2 regions of the Streptomyces sp. NBC_01546 genome follow, and region 2 is predicted to be linked to the other one. Evidence: riboswitches for the same ligand, from Rfam matches in the RefSeq annotation. Region 2 holds a riboswitch; the other holds the start of a gene.
What was found. A riboswitch is a leader RNA that binds a small molecule or an ion and turns the genes downstream of it on or off. The one in region 2 is predicted to bind ZMP and ZTP.
Positions count from the first base shown of each region.

Region 1: linked by a shared signal. The riboswitch ahead of glyA (serine hydroxymethyltransferase) and the one ahead of OHA89_RS08105 (bifunctional 5,10-methylenetetrahydrofolate dehydrogenase/5,10-methenyltetrahydrofolate cyclohydrolase) in region 2 are both predicted to bind ZMP and ZTP.

Region 1 covers NZ_CP109379.1:3,427,595-3,434,950, reverse strand. Annotated here, with positions in the region: gene OHA89_RS15440 (PLP-dependent aminotransferase family protein) at 1-1,358, shown strand, start outside; gene OHA89_RS15435 (hypothetical protein) at 1,368-2,201, opposite strand; gene OHA89_RS15430 (hypothetical protein) at 2,317-2,619, shown strand; gene OHA89_RS15425 (glutathionylspermidine synthase family protein) at 2,638-3,828, shown strand; gene rocD (ornithine--oxo-acid transaminase) at 3,846-5,051, opposite strand; ZMP/ZTP riboswitch at 5,161-5,251, shown strand; gene glyA (serine hydroxymethyltransferase) at 5,286-6,554, shown strand; gene trpS (tryptophan--tRNA ligase) at 6,839-7,356, shown strand, end outside.
Region 2 covers NZ_CP109379.1:1,692,297-1,699,652, forward strand. Annotated here, with positions in the region: gene OHA89_RS08095 (NAD(P)/FAD-dependent oxidoreductase) at 1-1,229, shown strand, start outside; gene OHA89_RS08100 (DUF6545 domain-containing protein) at 1,226-2,383, shown strand; gene OHA89_RS08105 (bifunctional 5,10-methylenetetrahydrofolate dehydrogenase/5,10-methenyltetrahydrofolate cyclohydrolase) at 2,517-3,362, opposite strand; ZMP/ZTP riboswitch at 3,436-3,530, opposite strand; gene OHA89_RS08110 (class I SAM-dependent methyltransferase) at 3,588-4,349, shown strand; gene OHA89_RS08115 (RNA polymerase sigma factor) at 4,566-6,152, shown strand; gene OHA89_RS08120 (DUF2201 family putative metallopeptidase) at 6,158-7,356, opposite strand, start outside.

The DNA of each region.
Region 1 (7,356 bases), 1.7 Mb from region 2:
ATCTCGACCTCTCGGCCGGCCGCGGGCTGCGGGCCGGTCTCACCGAGGCGCTGCGCGAGGCCGCCCGCAGCGGGCGGCTGGCGGCCGGGACCCGGCTGCCGTCCTCCCGTTCGCTGGCCGCCGATCTGGGGATCGCCCGGAACACGGTCGCGGAGGCCTACGCCGAACTCGTCGCCGAGGGCTGGCTGACGGCCCGCCAGGGTTCCGGCACCAGGGTCGCGGAGCGGGCGAGGCCGCGCCGGGCCGCGGCGCCCGCCCGCGTACGGCATCCCGCGCGCCGCGGGCTCTCGTACAGCCTGATGCCCGGCTCCCCGGACCTGAGCGGCTTCCCGCGTGCGGCCTGGCTGTCGGCGGCCCGGCGGGCACTGACCGACGCGCCGAACGAGGCCTTCGGGTACGGGGCCGACGGCCGCGGCCGACCCGAGCTGCGGGAGGCGCTGACCGGCTACCTGGCGCGGGCGCGCGGGGTGTACGCGGACCCGGAGCGGATCGTGCTGTGCGCCGGCTTCGCGCACGCGCTGACCCTGCTGGCCCGGGTGCTGCGGGCGCGGCGGGTGCGGGAGATGGCGGTGGAGGGGTACGGCCTGGACGTCCACCGGAACCTGCTCACGCGGGCGGGCCTGCGGACCCGGCCGCTGGGGGTGGACGGGGACGGGGCCCGTACGGACGAGCTGGGCGCCGGGGCGGGCGCCGTCCTGCTGACCCCGGCGCACCAGTTCCCGACGGGCTCCGCCCTGACCCCGGCCCGCCGGGCGGCGGCGGTCGACTGGGCCCGGACCACCGGCGGGCTGATCCTGGAGGACGACTACGACGGGGAGTTCCGCTACGACCGCCAGCCGGTGGGAGCCCTGCAGGGACTGGATCCGGACCGGGTGGTGTACCTGGGCACGGCCAGCAAGTCGCTGGCGCCCGGGCTGCGGATGGGCTGGATGGTGGTCCCGCCGGGGCTGCTGGACGAGGTCGCGGCCGCCAAGGGCGTGAGCGACCGGACCTCCAGCGCGCTGGACCAGCTCACGCTGGCGGAGTTCATCACCTCGGGGGCGTACGACCGCCACGTGCGCGGCATGCGCCTGCGCTACCGGCGCCGCCGGGACGAGCTGGTGGCGGCCGTCGGCGACCGGGTCGGGGTGTCGGGGATCGCGGCGGGGCTGCACGCGGTGCTGGACCTTCCGGCGGGGACGGAGCGCTCGTTGCTCCAGTCGGCGGCCTGGCAGGACCTGTCCCTGGAGGGCCTGCCCGCGTTCCGCCACCCGGAGGCGGACCTTCCGCCGCGCGACGCCCTGGTCGTCGGCTACGGGACTCCGTCGGACAGCGCGTGGGCGCCGACCTTGGCGGCCCTCTCCGCGGCGTTGCCGTAGGAGGCGTGGTCACGGCGTCGGCAGCGGTTCCGCGACCTCCGGCGGCTCGCCGAAGCGGGCCAGGGCCAGGGATCCGGCGATCGCCACGACGAAGCCGAGGATCGCCAGCCAGGCCAGGCCCTCGCGGGTGCGGTCGCCGAGCCAGACCACGCCCACCACCGCCGGGCCGATCGTCTCGCCCAGCACCAGCCCGGCCGTCGCCGCTGTCACCGAGCCGCGCTGGAGCGCCGAGGTGAGCAGCAGGAAGGCCGCGCCGCCGCCCAGCAGCAGTGCGTACAGGGCGGGGTCCCGCAGGTCCCAGAAGGAATCGATGAGCCGCACCGAGACCTCCACCACCCCGAAGCCCGTCCCCGCGGCCAGGCCCAGGACCAGCGCCCGCGGCCCGTCCGGGAGCCGGCCCGCCACCATCCCGACCAGCAGCACCAGCCCCGCCACCACCAGCAGCCCCAGCTCCAGCGCGAGTGACCCGGTCCCCGAGCCCTCCTCGCCGGAGGCCAGCCCCAGCATCAGCAGCCCCGCGCACACCACCCACACCGCGCCCCACTCCGTCCGCGACAGCCGGACCTTCAGCAGCCGGGACGCGACCACGGCCGTCACGGCCAGACTCGCGGCCAGCGCGGCCCCCACCGCGTAGATCGGGATGTGGCGCAGCGCGATGATCTGGAGGACGAAGCCCACCGCGTCCAGGCCCAGACCGGCGAGATATCGCCATTGCCGCAGCGCCCGCATCAACAGCGCCGGGTCCACCCCGGACCCCGTCCCCGGCTCCGCGGCCCGCGCCGCCACCGCCTGCAGAACGGATGCCGTGCCGAAACAGATCGCCGCACCGAGCGCGCAAATCATCCCAATGAGCACGAACTGACTCTAGGTCACGGATCTCACGACGGCCGGATTCCATCGGCCCGGGGCCCCGCTCTAGTCTGTCGGGAGCACGCCAGGGCCTAGGGGAGCAGCAGACATGGACAGCAGCAGCACCAACACGCGCCGTATGCGCTCGGGCGCCGTCGCGCTCGGCGGCATGGGCCTGCTCGCGGCCACACTCGTGGCCTGCGGCAGCAGCAACGAGCCGGACAAGCGCTGCGCGTCCCGCTCCACGCTGGAACACCTGAACAACAAGGAGTGCAAGAGCGGCGGCACCGGCGCGTACTACTACGGCGGCTCCGTCCGGTCCGGCAAGGTCACCGGCGGCAGCTTCGACAAGTCCGCCGTCACCCGCGGCGGCATCGGCGGCCACTCCAGCTCCGGCTCCAGCGGCGGCTGAGGAACAGGCAAGAAGCACATGAAGCGGCACACCATCGAGCCCCGCCCCGACTGGCAGAAGACCGTCGAGGAACAGGGGCTGATCTACCCCCTCACCCGCTACCCCGACGACTCCCTGCGCCCCTACTGGGACGAGAGCGCGTACTACTCCTTCTCCCTCCCCGAGGTGGAGGCGCTGGAGAACGTGGTCGAGGAACTGCACGCCATGTGCCTGGCCGCTGCCGCGCACATCGTCGAGCACGACCGCTTCGCCGACCTCGGCATCACCGACCCCAAACTGGCCGCGCTGATCGCCGAGTCCTGGCGCCGCCGTGCCGAACAGCCCTCCCTCTACGGCCGTTTCGACCTGCGCTACGACGGCACCGGCAGCCCGGCCAAGATGCTGGAGTACAACGCCGACACCCCGACCTCCCTGGTGGAGGCGGCCAGTCCGCAGTGGTTCTGGATGGAGGAGCGCTTCCCCGGCGCCGACCAGTGGAACTCCCTCCACGAACGCCTCGTCGACGCCTGGCGCCGGCAGGCCGAGCTGCTGCCGCCCGGCCCGCTGCACTTCGCGCACTCCGAGACGGACGAGCTCGGCGAGGACCTGATGACGGTCGCCTACCTCCAGGAGACCGCCGAGCAGGCGGGCCTGGACACCCAGGCCCTTTCCGTCGAGCAGATCGGGTGGGACAGCCTGTCCGGCCGCTTCGTTGACGAGAAGCTCCGCTTCATCCGCAGCTGCTTCAAGCTCTACCCCTGGGAGTGGCTGGCCACGGACCAGTTCGGCCCCCAGGTCCTCGGCACCTACGACCACGGCGGCGGCTCCGGTACCACCTGCTGGATCGAGCCGCTGTGGAAGATGCTGCTGTCCAACAAGGCGCTGCTCGCGATCCTGTGGGAGCTCTTCCCGGAACACCCCAACCTGCTGCCCGCCTACCTCGACGGCCCGCGCGAGCTGGCCGACGAGGGCGGTTACGTCGCCAAGCCGCTGCTGGGCCGCGAGGGCGCCGGGGTCACCCTTCACGAACCCGGCGGCGAGCCGTTCGCGGCGCTGGACGACGAGCGGTACTGCTTCCAGGGCCTGGCCCCGCTGCCCGACTTCGACGGCAACCGGGTGGTGCTCGGCGCGTGGGTCGTCGAGGACGAGGCGGCGGGGCTCGGCATCCGCGAATCGGCGGGGCCGGTCACGGACGAGTACGCCCGCTTCCTGCCCCACGTCATCTTGTAGGGAACGGCATCCTCTGATCAGGCGGCCAGGAGAGACCTGAGCTGGTCCAGCCCCCAGTCCAGGTCCTCCTTGCTGATCACCAGCGGCGGGGCGATGCGGATCGTCGACCCGTGGGTGTCCTTCACCAGCACGCCCAGTTCCATCAGCTTCTCGGAGATCTGCCGTCCGGTCCCGCGCGACGGGTCGATGTCCACGCCCGCCCACAGCCCCCGCCCCCGTACGGCGGTCACCGCACCCCCGCCGACCAGCAGGTTCAGCTCCCGGTGCAGGTGGTCGCCGAGCTCGGTGGCGCGCTGCTGGTACTCGCCGGTCTTCAGCATCGCGATGACCTCCAGGGCGACGGCGCAGGCCAGCGGGTTCCCGCCGAAGGTGGACCCGTGCTCGCCCGGCCGGAACACCCCGAGCACGTCCCGGTCGGCGACCACGGCCGATACGGGCACCACCCCGCCGCCGAGGGCCTTGCCGAGGATGTACACGTCGGGGACGACCCCCTCGTGCTCGCACGCGAAGGTCTTGCCGGTCCGGCCCAGCCCCGACTGGATCTCGTCCGCCATGAACAGGACGTTCCGCTCGCGCGTGAGCTCCCGTACGCCGCTCAGGTACCCGGCGGGCGGCACCAGCACCCCCGCCTCGCCCTGGATCGGCTCCAGCAGGACGGCGACCGTGTTCTCGGTGACGGCGTGGGCCAGCGCGGTGAGGTCCCCGTACGGGACGATCTCGAAGCCCGGCGTGTACGGACCGAAGTGGTCGCGCGATTCGTGGTCCGTGGAGAAGGAGACGATGGTCGTCGTCCGGCCGTGGAAGTTGTCGGCGGCGACCACGATCTTGGCGTGGCCGTCCGGGACGCCCTTGACCTCGTAACCCCACTTGCGGGCGGTCTTCACGGCCGTCTCCACGGCCTCCGCGCCCGTGTTCATGGGCAGCACCATCTCCTTGCCGCACAGCGACGCGAGTTCGGTGCAGAAGTCGGCGAAGCGGTCGTGGAAGAAGGCCCGCGAGGTGAGCGTGACCCGCTCCAGCTGGGCGCGGGCGGCGTCGAGCAGACGGCGGTTGCCGTGGCCGAAGTTGAGCGCCGAGTAGCCGGCGAGCATGTCCAGGTACCGGCGGCCCTCCACGTCGGTCATCCACGCGCCGTCCGCGGAAGCGACGACGACGGGCAGCGGGTGATAGTTGTGCGCGCTGTGCGCGTCGGCGGAGCGGATTGCATCAGAAGTTTTCGACACGGGGTCTCCGATCGTCCGTCAGGCCTGTGACGAGGGTGGCGTCACTGTCCATCCTCGCTCGTATACAGGACGGAGAAACCTTTCTCGTGGCGCGCCCGCTAAGGTGGTCGGTACGCACGGCGACTGGCGTACGGAGAACGAACTCCGGGGGAGTCGTGCGCGCTGGACCGCACACAGGGCCGCTCGCCTGGGCCTCGCGGGGTACCGATCACATCGACCCCGGAGGAGCCCGCCATGTCCGCGAGCCGCCATCCCGCCCTGTCCGCGACCGACCCCGAGCTGGCGTCCTTCGTCGCGGCGGAGGAAACCCTGCAGGCCGAGACCCTGCGCCTGATCCCCAGTGAGAACTACGTGTCCGCCGCCGTCCTCGAGGCCTCCGGCACGGTGCTCCAGAACAAGTACAGCGAGGGCTACCCGGGCCGCCGCTACTACGAGGGCCAGCAGAACATCGACCGCGTCGAGGCCCTCGCCGTCGAGCGGGCGAAGGGCCTGTTCGGGGTGGAGCACGCCAACGTCCAGCCGTACTCCGGCTCGCCCGCGAACCTGGCCGTCTACCTGGCCTTCGCCAAGCCGGGCGACACGGTGATGGGCATGGCGCTGCCGATGGGCGGGCACCTGACCCACGGCTGGGGCGTCTCGGCGACGGGCTCCTGGTTCCGGGGCGTCCAGTACGGCGTCCGGCCCGGCACCGGCCTGATCGACTACGACGCGGTGCGCGACCAGGCACTGGCGGAGCGGCCGAAGATCATCTTCTGTGGTGGCACGGCGCTGCCGCGCACGATCGACTTCGCGGCCTTCGCCTCGATCGCCGAGGAGGCGGGCTCGGTCCTGGTCGCGGACGTGGCCCACATCGCGGGCCTGATCGCGGGCGGGGCGCACCCGTCCCCGGCGGGTCACGTGGACGTGATCTCGACGACCACGCACAAGACGCTGCGCGGGCCGCGCGGCGCGATGCTGATGTGCCGCGAGGAGCACGCGAAGGCCATCGACAAGGCCGTCTTCCCCGGTCTCCAGGGCGGTCCGCACAACCAGACGACGGCCGGAATCGCGGTGGCGCTGCACGAGGCGGCGCAGCCGGCGTTCGTCTCGTACGCGCACGCGGTCGTGGCCAACGCCAAGGCCCTGGCGCAGGCCCTGCTGGAGCGGGGCTTCGACCTGGTGTCGGGCGGTACGGACAACCACCTGATCCTGATCGACCTGACGGGCAAGGACGTGCCGGGCAAGGTCGCGGCGAAGGCGCTGGACCGGGCGGGGATCGTGGTGAACTACAACACGGTGCCGTTCGACACGCGCAAGCCGTTCGATCCGTCCGGGATCCGGATCGGTACGCCGTCGCTGACGTCCCGCGGCCTGTCGACGGAGCACATGCCGCAGGTCGCGGACTGGATCGCGCGGGCGGTCGACGCCGCCGCCAAGGCCGACGAGTCGGCGCTGGCCGTGGTCCGCGCCGAGGTCACGGCCCTGATGTCGGCCTTCCCGGCCCCGGGCCTCCCCCTGTCCTGACCCGCGGCCCGGCCGCTGGGGGCTCCGCCCCCAGACCCCCGCGCCTCAAACTCCCCCAGCTACCGCCGGGAGGGGCCCCCAGGCGGGGCTGGATTTGCCGCTGCGCGGCAATCAGCCCGCCCGGCGATCGAGGCGCGGGGAAATCGGTCGCTCGGCCGGGGTGGGATCCGGACGGGCCGCTACTGCCCGGTACCCCGGCGCGGCACGGCGCGGCCCGGTGCGACCCGGAAGGATCCGGCCAGCGGCGGGCCCGAGCCCGCCCCCGCACCTGAGAGAATGAAGCCATGGCTTCTGATCGTCCTCGCGCGCTCTCCGGCATCCAGCCCACCTCCGGTTCGTTCCACCTCGGGAACTACCTCGGAGCCATCCGCCAGTACGTCGCCCTCCAGGAGACGCACGACGCGTTCTACATGGTCGTCGACCTGCACGCGATCACCATGCCGCAGGATCCGAAGGATCTCCGCGCGAACACCCGCCTCTCCGCCGCGCAGCTGCTAGCCGCCGGCCTGGACCCCGAGCGCTGCACGCTCTTCATCCAGAGCCACGTGCCCGAGCACGCACAGCTCGGCTGGGTCATGAACTGCATCACGGGCTTCGGCGAGGCCAGCCGGATGACCCAGTTCAAGGACAAGTCCGCCAAGGGCGGCGTCAACAACGCCACCGTCGGCCTGTTCACGTACCCGATCCTCCAGGTCGCCGACATCCTGCTCTACCAGGCGAACTCGGTCCCCGTCGGCGAGGACCAGCGCCAGCACATCGAGCTGACCCGCGACCTGGCCGAGCGCTTCAACCAGCGCTTCGG
Region 2 (7,356 bases):
ATCTGGTGACCAAGACCGCGCAGGGCTGGATCCCGCGCTGCGGGGAGAAGCAGTTCAACATCTCCTGCAGCCGCGACCTCCTCGACTCGGTGGTCCGCGCCCGGGTGACCGGCCTGAAGGGCGTCTCCACGCTCGAGCAGAGCCGGGTACGCGCACTGGAGGGCACGGCGGCCCGGGTCACCGGCGTCCGGGTCGACACTGCGGACGAGGAGGGCCTGCTGCTGGCCGCCGACCTCGTGGTCGACGCGAGCGGACGCGGCTCGCGCGCCCGGACCTGGCTCCAGGCACTGGGCGTGACCGGTATCCGGCAGGCCGAGGTCGACTCCGGCCTCGTCTACGCGACGAGGATCTTCGAAGCCCCGGCCGGAGCCCACGAGATGGGCTTCCCCATCGTCAACGTGCAGTCGGACCCCCGGGTGCCCGTCCCCGGGCAGACGGCCACGATCGTGCCCATCGAGAACGGCCAGTGGCAGGCCACCCTCTCCGGCACCCGCGGCGGCCAGCCGACCGGCGACCCCGACCGGTTCATCCCCTTCGCCAAGGGCATACGGGACCCGATCGTCGGCGAACTCCTCGAGGGCAAGAAGCCCCTGACGGACGTCGCCGTCACCCAGGGCACCGCCAACCGCCGGATCTACTTCGAGAAGGCCGACCTGCCCGACGGCTTCTTCGCCGTCGGCGACTCCGTCGCCACCTTCAACCCGCTGTACGGGCAGGGCATGACGGTCGCCGCCCAGGGGCTGCTGGCCGTACGCTCCCTGCTCCGGCAGAAGGGGCTCGCCCACCCCGGCTTCGGCCGCGAGGCGCAGCGCGCGATCGCCCCCCAGGTGAGCACCGCCTGGGAGCTCGCCACCTCGCAGGACATCCTGTACCCGGGGGCCACCGGGATGAAGCCGCGCGCCGGAACCGGCCTGCTCAACGCCTACGTCAACCGGCTGATGACGGGGGCCACCACCCACGAGGCGCTCACCGCCGCCCTGTTCAAGGTGCTCACCATGAGCAGCGCGCCCACCCACTGGCTCAGCCCTCCGGTGGTCTGGCACGTCCTGCGCGCCTCTGACCGGGACGCTCTCAAGGCGCCGCCCCTCACCGCCGCCGAGCGGGCCGTCGCCGGGCTCGGCCCGGTGCCCGGCCCGTCCGGACCCGTGACGGGCCCTGTGGACCCGGTGGACCCGGTGGACCCGTCGGACCCGGTCGGCCCGGCCGACCCCGTCGGACAGGCCCGGTGAGCGGCGGACTCCTGCTCTACCTGCCGGGATCCGTCATGATCCTGGCTCTGCTGATCAAGGCGCCGACGCTGCGCAGGGACTGGGACCAGCCCCTGATCCGGGCCGCGTGCGCGCTGCTGGTCGTGGGCGCCCCCCTCACGTTCCTGGCGTCGCCGTCGACGATCTCCAAGGTCAACCGGCTCACCGGCGTGGTCAACTTCTCCGCGCCGCTGGTTTTCGGTCTGATCACCGTCTTCTCGGGGACGTGCGTGGTACTGGTCCTGCAGTGGCGCGGCGGCCCGCCCGCGACCGTGCGGCGGGCCACCCGGCTTACCGTGGCCACGTACGGCGCGGCGACCGTGGCGATCGTCGTGCTGTTCGTGATCGGCGACGCGCCGGTGGAACGGGTCCGGGACCTGGACACGTACTACGCCACGACGCCGTGGATCCGCGAGATGGTCGTCTGCTTCCTGCTGGCCCACACCGTCGGAACCTCGGCGCTGACCCTGCTGTGCGGGAAGTGGCTGTGGCACGCGGACCGATCGCTGCGCCCGCTGCGCACCGGGCTGGCGCTGATCGTGTTCGGCGGGCTGCTGGACCTGACCTACCTCGGGGCGAAGTGGGCCTCGGTGGCGGCCCGCTGGGCCGGCCGGGACTGGGTGGTCTCGGCGGACCTGGCCCTGTGGCTGGCCTCCGGGGCGGCCCTGATGATCGGTGCGGGGTTCCTGGTCCCGCTGGCCGGCGGGTCGGCGGCCTGGCAGGACTTCAGCCGGTACCGGCGGCTGCATCCGCTGTGGAAGGCGCTGCGCGGATGCGCGGCCGCCCGGGTACGGACCGTGCCGCTGGCCTGGTGGTCACCGGTCGGGATCCGCCTCATCCACCGCGAGTCCGTCATCGACGACGGCATCCTGGCGCTGGCCTCCTGGTTCGACCCCGCCGTGCGGCTCACGGCGTACGAGGCGGCGCGCGGGCAAGGCCTGAGCGAGGCCCGGGCGGCCGTGGTCGCGGACGCGGCCATGCTCGCCGCGGCCTGCCGGCGCAGGGCGGCCGCCGGGCAGGGCGGGCACCCGGACCCGTACCGGCTGGGCAGCGGACCGCTGGACGCCCTGGCCCGGGAGTTCCAGACCTCCCCCATCGTCGCCGCGGCCCGTGAGGCGGCCACGGCGGGGACCTGAGCCCCGGGGCAAGGGGCACGGATCGGTCTTCCGGCCCGTTATCGCAGGATACGCGGCACCCGCCGCGGCACCCGCTCCGGCACAGCACGGCGCCCCGGGCCCAAGGGCCCGGGGCGTTCGGCTCTCAGGGGACTCAGAGGTCCGCGAGGGCCAGCCCGGCCTGCGCGGCGGCGGCCTGGACGGTCTGCTCCAGCAGCACGGCGATGGTCATCGGGCCGACCCCGCCCGGTACCGGCGTGATCAGCGAGGCGCGGGCGGCGGCGGACTCGAAGTGCACGTCGCCGACGTTGCCCTCGTTGTACCCGGCGTCCAGGACCACGGCGCCCGGCTTGATGTCCTCGCCGCGGATGAACTCGGCCTTGCCCACGGCGGCGACCAGCACGTCGGCCTGGCGCACGATCGAGGGAAGGTCCCGGGTGCGGGAGTGGCAGTAGGTGACGGTGGCGTTCTGCTCCAGCAGCAGCATCCCGGCCGGCTTGCCCAGGATCGCGCTGCGGCCGACGACCACGGCGTGCTTGCCGGTGAGGTCCACGTCGTAGGCGGCGAGCAGGCGCATGATGCCGCCGGGGGTGCAGGAGACGAAGCCCGGCAGGCCGAAGCCCATGGCGGCGAAGGAGTGCATGGTGACGCCGTCGACGTCCTTGCCGGGGGCGATGGCCTCGAAGGCGGCGCGCTCGTCGATGTGGTGCGGGACGGGGTGCTGGAGCAGGATGCCGCTGATCTCCGGGTCCTCGGAGAGCGCGGTGAGGGTGGCGACCAGTTCCTCGGTGGTGGTCTCGGCCGGCAGCTCCACGTGGCGGGAGGTGATCCCGGCCTTGGCGCAACGGTTCTGCTTCATGCGCACGTAGGTGACGGAGGCGGGGTCCTCACCGACCAGCACGGTCGCGAGACAGGGCGCGGTGCCGGTGCGCTCGGTGATCTTGGCCGCGTAGGCGGCGGTCTGCTCCGAGATGCGGCGGGCGAGGGCGGTGCCGTCCATCAGCTGGGCAGAGGCAGTGGCAGTCTGGGCAGTCGTCACGGGGTCTCCTGAACGTCGCTGCGTATCGCGGTTCGCGGTTCGCCCAGGCGCGCGGCAGTCGGCGTACGACACGTACGCCGGGCCGCTCCCCGGTGGTGATCCACCCGAACGCCAGTCACGGCCCGCCGACCACTGTAGTCGACATATCCGGTGGTTCGCCTGGGTCCGACCTGCGACGATCAATGCATGACGCGCACTTTCGACCATCTTGTCGCAGAGGCCGAGTCGGTTTCCGTGGAGGGCTGGGACTTCTCCTGGCTCGACGGCCGGGCCACCGAGCAGCGCCCGTCCTGGGGCTACCAGGGGCTGCTCGGCGAGCGCCTGGCCCGTGTCCGGTCCGCGCTGGACATCCAGACCGGCGGCGGTGAGGTGCTGGCCGGGGCGGGGCCCCTGCCCCCGCTGATGGCGGCCACCGAGTCCTGGCCGCCGAACATCGAGCGGGCGACCCGGCTGCTGCACCCGCTGGGCGCGGTGGTGGTCGCCGACGCAGACGAGCCGCCGCTGCCCTTCGGCGACGAGGCCTTCGAGCTGGTCACCAGCCGGCACCCGGTGACCATCTGGTGGGACGAGATCGCGCGGGTCCTGCGGCCCGGCGGCACGTACCTGTCCCAGCAGGTCGGTCCGGCGAGCGTCTTCGAGCTGGTCGAGTTCTTCCTCGGCCCGCAGCCGGAGGAGATCCGGCGCGGCCGGCACCCCGACGACGCGGTGACCGACGCCACCAAAGCCGGCCTCGAAGTCGTCGATCTGCGCTCGGAACGGCTGCGCACGGAGTTCCACGACATCGGAGCCGTGATCTACTTTCTCCGGAAGGTGATCTGGATGGTGCCCGGCTTCACGGTCGGGCAGTACCGGGACCGGTTGCGCGAGCTGCACGAACAGATCGAACACGAAGGCCCGTTCGTCGCGCACACCGCCCGCTTCCTCATCGAAGCCCGCAAAACGGGATGACGAATGAGGGCGGACGGATCCACGCCGATTAGGTTGCGCGGCCACAGCGTGGCGCAGGTCACTCAATTCAGCGCGTAACGAATCGACTCGGGCATGCGATGAACCGACAGGTGTCCTCGCGCGGCCCCGGAATACAGACCCCCCTCGGGTCTGTTTCCCGAGTCCGCGCGATGATGTCCCGCCCACCCCATATCTGTTCGCAACGAGAGGCTCCTTGTGTCGCTCAGCCCGTCCCGTACGTTCCCTCCGGAGATCGCCGAATCGGAGGCCCTCGTCGCGCTCGTCGAGCGCGGCCGCGAGCAGGGTCACATCAACGGTGACGACGTGCGCCAGGCCTTCGAGGCCGGCCGCATCCCGGTGGACCAGTGGAAGCGGGTCCTGCGCAGCCTGAACCAGGTCCTGGACGAGGAGGGTGTCGCCCTCCACGTCAGCGCCGCCCCCGCCACCAAGGCTGCCGCCAAGAAGCCCCGCAAGGCAGCCGCCGCCCCCGCCCGCACCGTGGCCAAGAAGGCCGCCGCGGCGCCGCGCCCCATCGGCGCGCGCAAGGCCTCGGCCGCCGCCCCGGCCACCGCTGCGGCGATATCCGCTCCGTCGGCCCCCGCCACCGAGGACGAGGCGACGGCCGAGGCCGCCGCCGAGCCGAAGAAGCGGACGGTCAAGAAGACCGCGACCGCCGCGAAGAAGACCGCCACCAAGAAGACGGCGGCGAAGAAGACCAGCGCCAAGGACGCCGACGAGGGCGAGACCCCCGCGGCCGAGGGCGAGGACTGGGCAGCCGAGGACCTCGCCGACGAGGCCGAGGAGGAGACTCCCAAGGCCGGCGGCACCCAGGGCTTCGTGCTGTCCGACGACGACGAGGACGACGCCCCGGCGCAGACGGTCATGGTGGCCGGTGCCACCGCCGACCCCGTCAAGGACTACCTCAAGCTCATCGGCAAGGTGCCGCTCCTCAACGCCGAGCAGGAGGTCGAGCTCGCCAAGCGCATCGAGGCGGGCCTGTTCTCCGAGTACAAGCTCGAAGAGGAGGAGGACCACAAGCCCGCCTTCAAGCGCGAGCTGGAGATCCTGGTCGAGGACGGCCGCCGTGCGAAGAACCACCTGCTGGAGGCCAACCTCCGCCTCGTGGTCTCCCTCGCCAAGCGCTACACCGGCCGCGGCATGCTCTTCCTGGACCTGATCCAGGAGGGCAACGTCGGCCTGATCCGCGCCGTGGAGAAGTTCGACTACACCAAGGGCTTCAAGTTCTCCACGTATGCGACCTGGTGGATCCGGCAGGCGATCACGCGTGCCATGGCCGACCAGTCGCGCACCATCCGCATCCCGGTGCACATGGTCGAGATCATCAACAAGCTCGCCCGCGTGCAGCGCCAGATGCTCCAGGACCTGGGCCGCGAGCCCACCCCGGAGGAGCTGGGCAAGGAACTCGACATGACCCCCGAGAAGGTCATCGAGGTCCAGAAGTACGGCCGCGAGCCGATCTCCCTGCACACCCCCCTGGGTGAGGAGGGCGACAGCGAGTTCGGTGACCTCATCGAGGACTCCGAGGCGGTCGTGCCCGCGGACGCGGTCTCCTTCACCTTCCTCCAGGAGCAGCTCCAGTCCATCCTGGGCACGCTCTCCGAGCGCGAGGCGGGCGTGGTCTCCATGCGCTACGGCCTCAACGACGGCCAGCCGAAGACCCTGGACGAGATCGGCCGCGTGTACGGGGTCACCCGTGAGCGCATCCGCCAGATCGAGTCCAAGACCATGTCGAAGCTGCGCCACCCGTCGCGTTCGCAGGTGCTGCGCGACTACCTGGACTAAACCGGTCAGGCCAGCCGGAAGACGGGCCCTCGTGGCGTGAACGGCAGGGAGGCACCCTGCGGAACCAGATAGGCGTGCTCGCGCCGGATCCGCAGGGTGTCGCACCACCCGTCCGTGATCACCAGCACCGGGGCCCCGGGCGGGAAGTCCTCCGCCCGCTGCAGCAGGTCGATGCCCGGTTGCAGTACGGTCCCGCCCCGGCCTCGCACCTTCACCCGGCCCGCGATCTCACCCGGGGGCAGATAGCCCGCGTCGTACGGCGCCGCGTCGCAGAAGACGACGCGTGCCGCCGGTACGTCGCGGGCTTCGGCGTACGAGGCGATGGCGCCCAGCGCCTTGCCGAGCAGGGCGCTGTCCATCGACCCCGAGGTGTCGAGCACCACTCCGAAGGTGCAGCGGGCCACCTCCTCGGGCGGGAAGCAACGGCCCGCGCGGGGGATGTCCGGGGTGGAGGCCTGGCGGCGCGCCGGGCGGGCGTAGGACCGTACGGGCACGGGCCGCGGCACGTACTCGTCGAACCAGCGGGCGAGCCGGGCGTCCCAGGGCACCGGCGGGTGGGCGAGCGCCCGGATCTCCTGGATCAGACCGGCGGGCAGCAGGCCGCGCTCCCCGTACGCGTGCAGGTCGAAGCCCTGGACCAGGCCGCGCCGGTAGAACTCGTCGAGGTCCGTGTACGGGCCGCTCCCCGGGTGGGGCAGCGGCTCGCCCAGGATGTCCCCGAGGCCCTTGCCGCGCAGGGTGGCGAGGCGGCGCATGCGGCGCAGGTCGGTGGTGATGCGGTCGTAGACCTCCTCCACTGACAGGTCCCGCAGCGCGGGGTCGTGGAGCAGCCCTTCGGGCATCTCGCCGACGCCCATCTCCACCAGCCAGCCGTTGACCACGTAGTCGGCGGCGACGTTGTGCAGGTACGGGTCGCGGGCGCCGCGGCGCTCGCCGTGGCGCAGGGCGGCGTGCAGCATCTCGTGGGCGAGGATGAACCGCCACTCCTCGTCCCCGAACGTGCGCAGCGGGTTGATGTAGATCTCCCCGGCGGTGGCACTGACGGCGGCGACGGAGATGTTCTGGGCGCGGGCCAGCTCGGCGTCGGCGACGACGGTCAGACCGGCGGCCAGCCCGCCGAGCAGCGGGTACGAGGAGACGAACCAGCTGAGCGCGCGGTCCCAGGGGCGCTGCGCCACGCGTTCGCCGGTGATCCGGTCGCGGC